Linked DNA regions of Asanoa sp. WMMD1127. The main gene of each other region encodes a partner of the protein of the gene in region 2 in a complex. Links are inferred from orthologs where the notes say so. Each region holds a gene or a part of one and is shown on either strand. Other genes may lie near its edges.

Region 1 (3,200 bases), 1.0 Mb from region 2 along the record:
ACGCCGGGCTGACGCGCCAGCGAGGCCAGGATGTCGAACTCCTTGCGCGTCAACGAGATCGGCACCCCGTCGACGGTGACCTCCCGGGCCGTGAAGTCGATCCGCAGCGGCCCGATCTCGCGGGTCTGCCGGGCCGCGACCCCGCGGGCGGCGCGCCGCAGCAGCGCCTCGATCCGCAGCTGGAGCTCGGCCATCGAGAAAGGCTTGACCACGTAGTCGTCGGCGCCGACCCGGAAGCCGTTGACCTTGTCGCGCTCGTCGGAGCGGGCGGTGACGGCGATGATCGCCAGATTGTCGTCACGGGTCCGCAACGCGCGGCACACGTCGATGCCGTCTCCGTCGGGCAGGCTCAGGTCGAGCAGCACGAGGTCGCAGGGCGCCGCCTCGACGGCCGCCTTGGCGGTCGCGGCGTGCTCCACCTGATATCCCCGGCGCACGAGCATCGACTTCATGACGGACGCCACCCGCAGGTCGTCTTCGACGAGCAGAATGCGCATGGCTCCGCCTCCTTCCGCGCTCGATTTCGCGCATCGTACCGGCGATTGACCCGCGCGAACATGGCAGCGAAGCGCAGCGAGCGGTCCCCGGCGGGAGCGACGGTCGTGCCCACCGCGGACCCGGGCAATAGGGTTTGTCCGCTTTATCCGTCACCCACCGTGCGGGAATGGGACGCCGGGCGCGGACGGTGCACGCCTACCGCATAGACTTCGGTTCGCCACGGGGTGTGGCGCAGCTTGGTAGCGCACTCGCTTTGGGAGCGAGGGGCCGTGGGTTCAAATCCCGCCACCCCGACAGTGACCGGCGCGGCGGCTGCATCAGCGACGCGCCTACACTCGATGGGCTGATCGCCCCATGAAGACATTCCGAGGAGTACGCCTGTGAAGAGCACCGTCGAGACCCTGAGCCCGACCCGGGTGCGGCTCGCCATCGAGGTGCCGTTCGTCGAGCTCGAACCGAGCCTCCGCAAGGCGTACCGGGAGATCGCCCAGCAGGTGACCGTTCCCGGCTTCCGCAAGGGCAAGGTGCCGTCCGCGGTGATCGACCAGCGGGTCGGCCGTGGCGCCGTGCTCAACGAGGCCGTGCAGGAGGCGATCCCGGAGAACATCGTCGCCGCCGTGCGCGAGCACGAGGTCAAGACGCTCGGCCGCCCCGAGGTCGAGATCACCGAGTTCAGCGACGGCGAGCCGCTGCGGTTCACCGCCGAGATCGACGTCCGGCCGGAGATCAACCTGCCCGACCTGTCCACGATCGAGGTCACGGTCGACGAGCTGCAGATCGGTGACAACGAGGTCGACAGCCAGATCGAGGCGCTGCGCGAGCGGTTCGCGACCCTCAAGACGGTCGAGCGGGCGGCGCGGGACGACGACTACGTCCAGATCGACATGAAGGCCACCGTCGACGGCGAAGAGGTGCCGGGCGGCTCGGCCACCAACATCTCCCACGAGGTCGGCAGCAAGCAGCTGCTGCCGGGCCTCGACGAGGTGCTGGTCGGCCTGTCCGCGGGCGACGAGACGTCGTTCAGCACGCAGCTGGTCGGCGGCGAGTTCGCGGGTCGCGACGCCGACGTGGCGGTCACCGTGCGCACCGTCAAGGAGAAGCAGCTGCCGGAGCTCGACGACGAGTTCGCCCAGCTGGCCAGCGAGTTCGACACGCTCGACGAGCTGCGCGAGGACCTCCGCAAGCGGGTGACCCAGGCCAAGCAGGTCGAGCAGATCTACGCGGCCCGCGACAAGGCGCTGCAGCAGGTGGTCGAGGCCGCCGAGGTGCCCGCGCCCGAGGGTGTCGTCAAGGAGGAGGTCGAGCACCGCAAGCAGGCGATGGCCGACCAGCTCGAGCGCATCGGCGCCTCCTACGAGGAATACCTCGCGGCCGAGGACAAGACCGAGGAGCAGATCGACGCCGAGCTCACCGAGGCGGCGACCGAGGGCGTCAAGATCCAGCTGGTGCTCGACACCCTGGCCGACGCCGAGGACGTGCAGATCTCCGACGACGAGTTCGGGCACGAGATCATGCACCGGGCGCAGCGGGCCGGCATGCAGCCGCAGCAGTACTACGACCAGCTCGTCCGGTCCGGCGCGGCCGGCGCGGTCTTCGGCGACGTGCGGCGCGGCAAGGCGCTCACCCTGGTGATGGAGCGGGTCAAGATCACGGACTCGGCCGGCAACCCGATCAGCCTGGACGCGGTGCGCGAGGTCACCGAACACAACCACTGATCGCGCCTGCCTGCGCTGAGAGCGAACACCGCTGTCGGCGGGAAGTCAGCGCCTCGGGCAGCGGTTAATGTCGGGCGTAGAACGGAAACGAGCGAGAGGCTGCCATGACCGATCTGCATATTCCAGCGTCGCCCATCCGGGCGCACGAGGCGCGCGGCGACCAGCTCGCCGGCGGGCTCGACGACTCGGTCTACAACCGGCTGCTCAAGGAACGCATCATCTTCCTCGGCAGTGAGGTTACCGACCAGGTGGCCAACCGCATCTGCGCGCAGCTGCTGCTGCTGGCGGCGGAGGACCCGGGCCGCGACATCAACCTGTGGATCAACTCGCCGGGTGGCTCCGTCTACTCCGGCATGGCGATCTACGACACGATGCAGTTCATCGACAACGACGTGTCCACGGTCGCCATGGGCATGGCCGCGTCGATGGGCCAGCTCCTGCTCTGCGCGGGCACCAAGGGCAAGCGCTACGCCCTGCCGCACGCGCGGATCATGATGCACCAGCCGTCCGGCGGGATGGGCGGCACCGCCTCCGACATCGCGATCCAGGCGGAGCAGATGCTCTACACCAAGCGGATGTTCCAGGAGCGGGTCGCGGCGCACACCGGCCAGTCGCAGGACCAGATCGAGGCCGACTCCGACCGGGACCGCTGGTTCACGGCGCAGGAGGCCAAGGACTACGGATTCATCGACAAGGTGATCACCGGAGCCGCGCAGGTTCCGGAGGGCGCCGGGACTCTGGGCTGAGGGAGCCGACCATGACTGACTTGACGCTGCCTCCGCAGTTCGCTCCGGTGCACAACCGCTACGTGCTGCCCTCGTTCGTCGAGCGCACCTCGTACGGCATCAAGGAGTCGAACCCGTACAACAAGCTGTTCGAGGACCGGATCATCTTCCTCGGCGTCCAGGTCGACGACGCGTCGGCCAACGACGTGATGGCGCAGCTGTTGACGCTCGAGGGCACCGACCCCGACCGCGACATCATCAT
Region 2 (3,229 bases):
CCTCAACTCCGCCGACCCGGCCGGCGTCCAGGATTTCGCCCCCGGCGTCGACTGATCCGCTCGCGGCGGCATGGCATGCTCGTGGGCGTGGCGCAGCAGGGCGGACCGTCGTACCCGGTGAATCAGCCGCGGCCCGTGTCGGTGCCGCCGCCGACCGACGCGCAGCAGCGCACCCGGCGGGTCGACGCCGTGCCGGGCACCGGCTTCGGCGTCGTGCACCTGGAGGTTCCGCCGGCCACCTCCGGGCTGGCGATCGGCGCGCTGATCACGGGCGTCGCCTCGATCGTCGTGGCGTTCATCGTGCTCTGCTTCGGGCTGGTCGGCTCCGAGGCCGGGTGGGGCGCCTGGGCCGCCGGCGCGTTCACCGTGCTGGCGGTCGTGGCCGGAGTGGCCGGTGTGGCGCTCGGGGTACTGGCCCGCCGGCAGATCCGCCGCGTGGGGCCCGCCGCGGCCATGCGGTTCCAGGGGCGCGGCCTGGCCACGTCGGGGTTCATCTGCGGCATCGTCGGGCTGGTCATCGCCGTGATCGCGTTCTTCGCCGCGCTGAGCCTCCAGATCGCGGCGTAAGGCCCGAACCCGGCCAAAGCGCCTGGCTCGGCGGCTCGCCGACGCAGCCGCTACAATTGATGGAGATAGGGGCCAACCGCGGGTGTCACAGGGGTTTTGACCTGCGCGCCGGCGATGGGTACTCTTTCCTTTCGTGCCCGGGCTCGCCCGGGCAATCCGTGCGTGCGCGCACCGTTCTGGCCAGGCAGCGACAAGCCGCCGAGTGCGTGAGCACGACAATGGCAGAAAACCCGGGCTCGCGTCAGCGCGCACGGGGACCGTGGAAGGGCCGACACGCCCGACCGCGGGATCCGGGAGCACCAGCTCCTGGTTGGAGTGTTGGAGGGTCGCCCACCCGGGCGGCCAAGGCGACGACGGCGCGGCCGCGAGGAAGCGGCCGAAGGGAGCGGAAAACCCGGTGCCAACGATCCAGCAGCTGGTCCGCAAGGGCCGGCAGGCGAAGACGAGCAAGACGAAGACCCCCGCGCTGAAGGGGAGCCCTCAGCGGCGCGGCGTGTGCACCCGCGTGTACACCACCACCCCGAAGAAGCCGAACTCGGCGCTGCGCAAGGTCGCTCGCGTCAAGCTCAGCAGCCAGATCGAGGTCACGGCCTACATCCCCGGCGTCGGCCACAACCTGCAGGAGCACTCGATCGTGCTCGTGCGTGGCGGCCGTGTGAAGGACCTTCCGGGCGTCCGTTACAAGATCGTGCGCGGGTCGCTCGACACCCAGGGTGTCCGCAACCGCAAGCAGGCCCGCAGCCGCTACGGCGCCAAGAAGGAGAAGAGCTGACATGCCGCGTAAAGGCCCAGCCCCGCGCCGTCCGCTGGTCGCGGACCCGGTTTACAACTCGCCGCTGGTGACCCAGCTGGTCAACAAGATCCTGCTGCGCGGCAAGCGGCAGCTCGCCGAGCGCATCGTCTACGGCGCGCTCGAGGGCGCTCGGGAGAAGAGCGGCGGCACCGACCCCGTCGTCATCCTCAAGCGCGCGATGGACAACGTGAAGCCGGCCATCGAGGTGAAGAGCCGCCGCGTCGGTGGCGCCACCTACCAGGTGCCGATCGAGGTGCGCGCGCCCCGCCAGACCACGCTCGGTCTGCGCTGGCTGGTGCAGTACTCGAAGGCCCGCCGCGAGAAGACCATGGTCGAGCGCCTCATGAACGAGCTGCTCGACGCCAGCAACGGCCTCGGCGCCGCGGTGAAGCGACGCGAGGACACGCACAAGATGGCGGAGTCCAACAAGGCCTTCGCCCACTACCGGTGGTAACCACCCACCGCACGACGACGACGAAGAGGGATTGAAGTGGCCGCCGCAGACGCGCTCGCCAAGGTTCGCAACATCGGCATCATGGCGCACATCGACGCTGGTAAGACCACGACCACCGAGCGGATCCTGTTCTACACCGGCATCACGTACAAGATCGGTGAGGTCCACGAGGGCGCTGCCGTCATGGACTGGATGGAGCAGGAGCAGGAGCGGGGCATCACGATCACTTCGGCTGCGACGAAGTGTGAGTGGAAGGACCACACGATCCAGATCATCGACACGCCCGGCCACGTCGACTTCACGGTCGAGGTCGAGCGGTCGCTGCGCGTCCTGGACGGTGCGGTCGCGGTCTACGACGGCGTCGCCGGCGTGGAGCCGCAGACCGAGAACGTCTGGCGGCAGGCGGACAAGTACAACGTTCCGCGGATGTGCTTCGTCAACAAGCTCGACCGCACCGGCGCCGACTTCTTCCGCTGCGTGCAGATGATGATCGACCGGCTCAACGCGACTCCGCTCGTGCTGCAGATCCCGATCGGCAACGAGTCCGACTTCATCGGCGTCGTCGACCTGATCGGGATGCGCGCGCTGACCTGGCGTGGGGAGACCCAGAAGGGCGAGGACTACGCGGTCGAGGAGATCCCGGCCGACCTCGCCGACCAGGCCGCCGAGTGGCGCGAGAAGCTGATCGAGACGCTCGCCGACGTCGACGACACCATCACCGAGAAGTACCTCGAGGGTGAAGAGCTCACCGTCGAGGACCTCAAGGCCGGCATCCGCCGCGCCACGGTGGCGGGCAAGGCCAACCCGGTGCTGACCGGTTCGGCCTTCAAGAACAAGGGCGTGCAGCCCATGCTCGACGCCGTCGTCGACTTCCTGCCCTCGCCGCTGGACATCCCGGCGATCGAGGGTGTGGCCACCGACGGTGAGACCCCGCTCCAGCGCAAGCCGTCGAACTCGGAGCCGTTCTCGGCCCTCGCGTTCAAGATCCAGACGGACAAGCACCTGGGCAAGCTCACCTACGTGCGCGTCTACTCCGGCACGATCGACTCCGGTTCGCAGGTCATCAACTCGACCAAGGACCGCAAGGAGCGGATCGGCAAGATCTACCAGATGCACGCCAACAAGCGCGAAGAGCGCGGGACGGCGCAGGCTGGTGACATCATCGCCGTGCAGGGTCTCAAGCAGACCACCACCGGCGACACGCTGTGCGACCCGGCCAACCCGGTCATCCTGGAGTCGATGACGTTCCCGGAGCCGGTCATCCAGGTCGCGATCGAGCCGAAGACCAAGTCCGACCAGGAGAAGCTGGGCACCGCGATCCAGCGCCTGGCGGAGGAGGACCCGACCTTCCGCGTCTTCAACGACGAGGAGACCGGGCAGACGGTCATCGCCGGCATGGGCGAGCTGCACCTCGA

Evidence for each region.
Region 1: the proteins of rpsG (region 2) and tig are in contact, whole or in part, in a crystal structure (PDB 3GTY), measured with the Thermotoga maritima proteins. The link is inferred for Asanoa sp. WMMD1127 from one-to-one orthologs. Residues at the interface, in WP_004081843.1 of Thermotoga maritima: Lys34, Lys52, Lys55, Glu59, Arg62, Gln63, Glu66, Asn67, Lys69, Val71, Arg95, Ala109, Lys110, Lys111, Gly112, Arg113, Pro114, Glu117, Glu121, Ile124, Ala125, Tyr127, Asn128, Asn129, Thr130, Gly131, Lys135, Asp139, Arg142, Met143; in WP_004081061.1 of Thermotoga maritima: Glu122, Val124, Val129, Leu130, Tyr133, Glu188, Gly259, Ile262, Tyr263, Glu266, Ser270, Glu273, Gln274, Glu277, Arg308, Gln311, Ile312, Ser315, Tyr316, Glu325, Arg329, Arg336, Leu363, Phe366, Trp367, Arg373, Leu377, Arg381, Leu384, Glu387.

What each region holds. Positions count from the first base shown.
Region 1 is NZ_JARUBP010000001.1:6,534-9,733, reverse strand. The notes cover bases 160-3,045. They hold tig (trigger factor), read left to right. Parts: upstream 160-878; coding sequence 879-2,213; downstream 2,214-3,045. Other genes in these bases: O7635_RS00035 (ATP-dependent Clp protease proteolytic subunit), read left to right, coding at 2,971-3,045; O7635_RS00040 (ATP-dependent Clp protease proteolytic subunit), read left to right, coding at 2,318-2,959; O7635_RS00055 (response regulator transcription factor), read right to left, coding at 160-497. Also shown: more of O7635_RS00055, read right to left, coding at 1-159; more of O7635_RS00035, read left to right, coding at 3,046-3,200. UniProt on the Bacillus subtilis protein: Involved in protein export. Acts as a chaperone by maintaining the newly synthesized protein in an open conformation. Functions as a peptidyl-prolyl cis-trans isomerase.
Region 2 is NZ_JARUBP010000001.1:1,009,164-1,012,392, reverse strand. The notes cover bases 163-3,077. They hold rpsG (30S ribosomal protein S7), read left to right. Parts: upstream 163-1,340; coding sequence 1,341-1,814; downstream 1,815-3,077. Other genes in these bases: fusA (elongation factor G), read left to right, coding at 1,851-3,077; rpsL (30S ribosomal protein S12), read left to right, coding at 965-1,339; O7635_RS05015 (hypothetical protein), read left to right, coding at 163-567. In the rest of the region: O7635_RS05020 (hypothetical protein), read left to right, coding at 1-55; more of O7635_RS05015, read left to right, coding at 118-162; more of fusA, read left to right, coding at 3,078-3,229.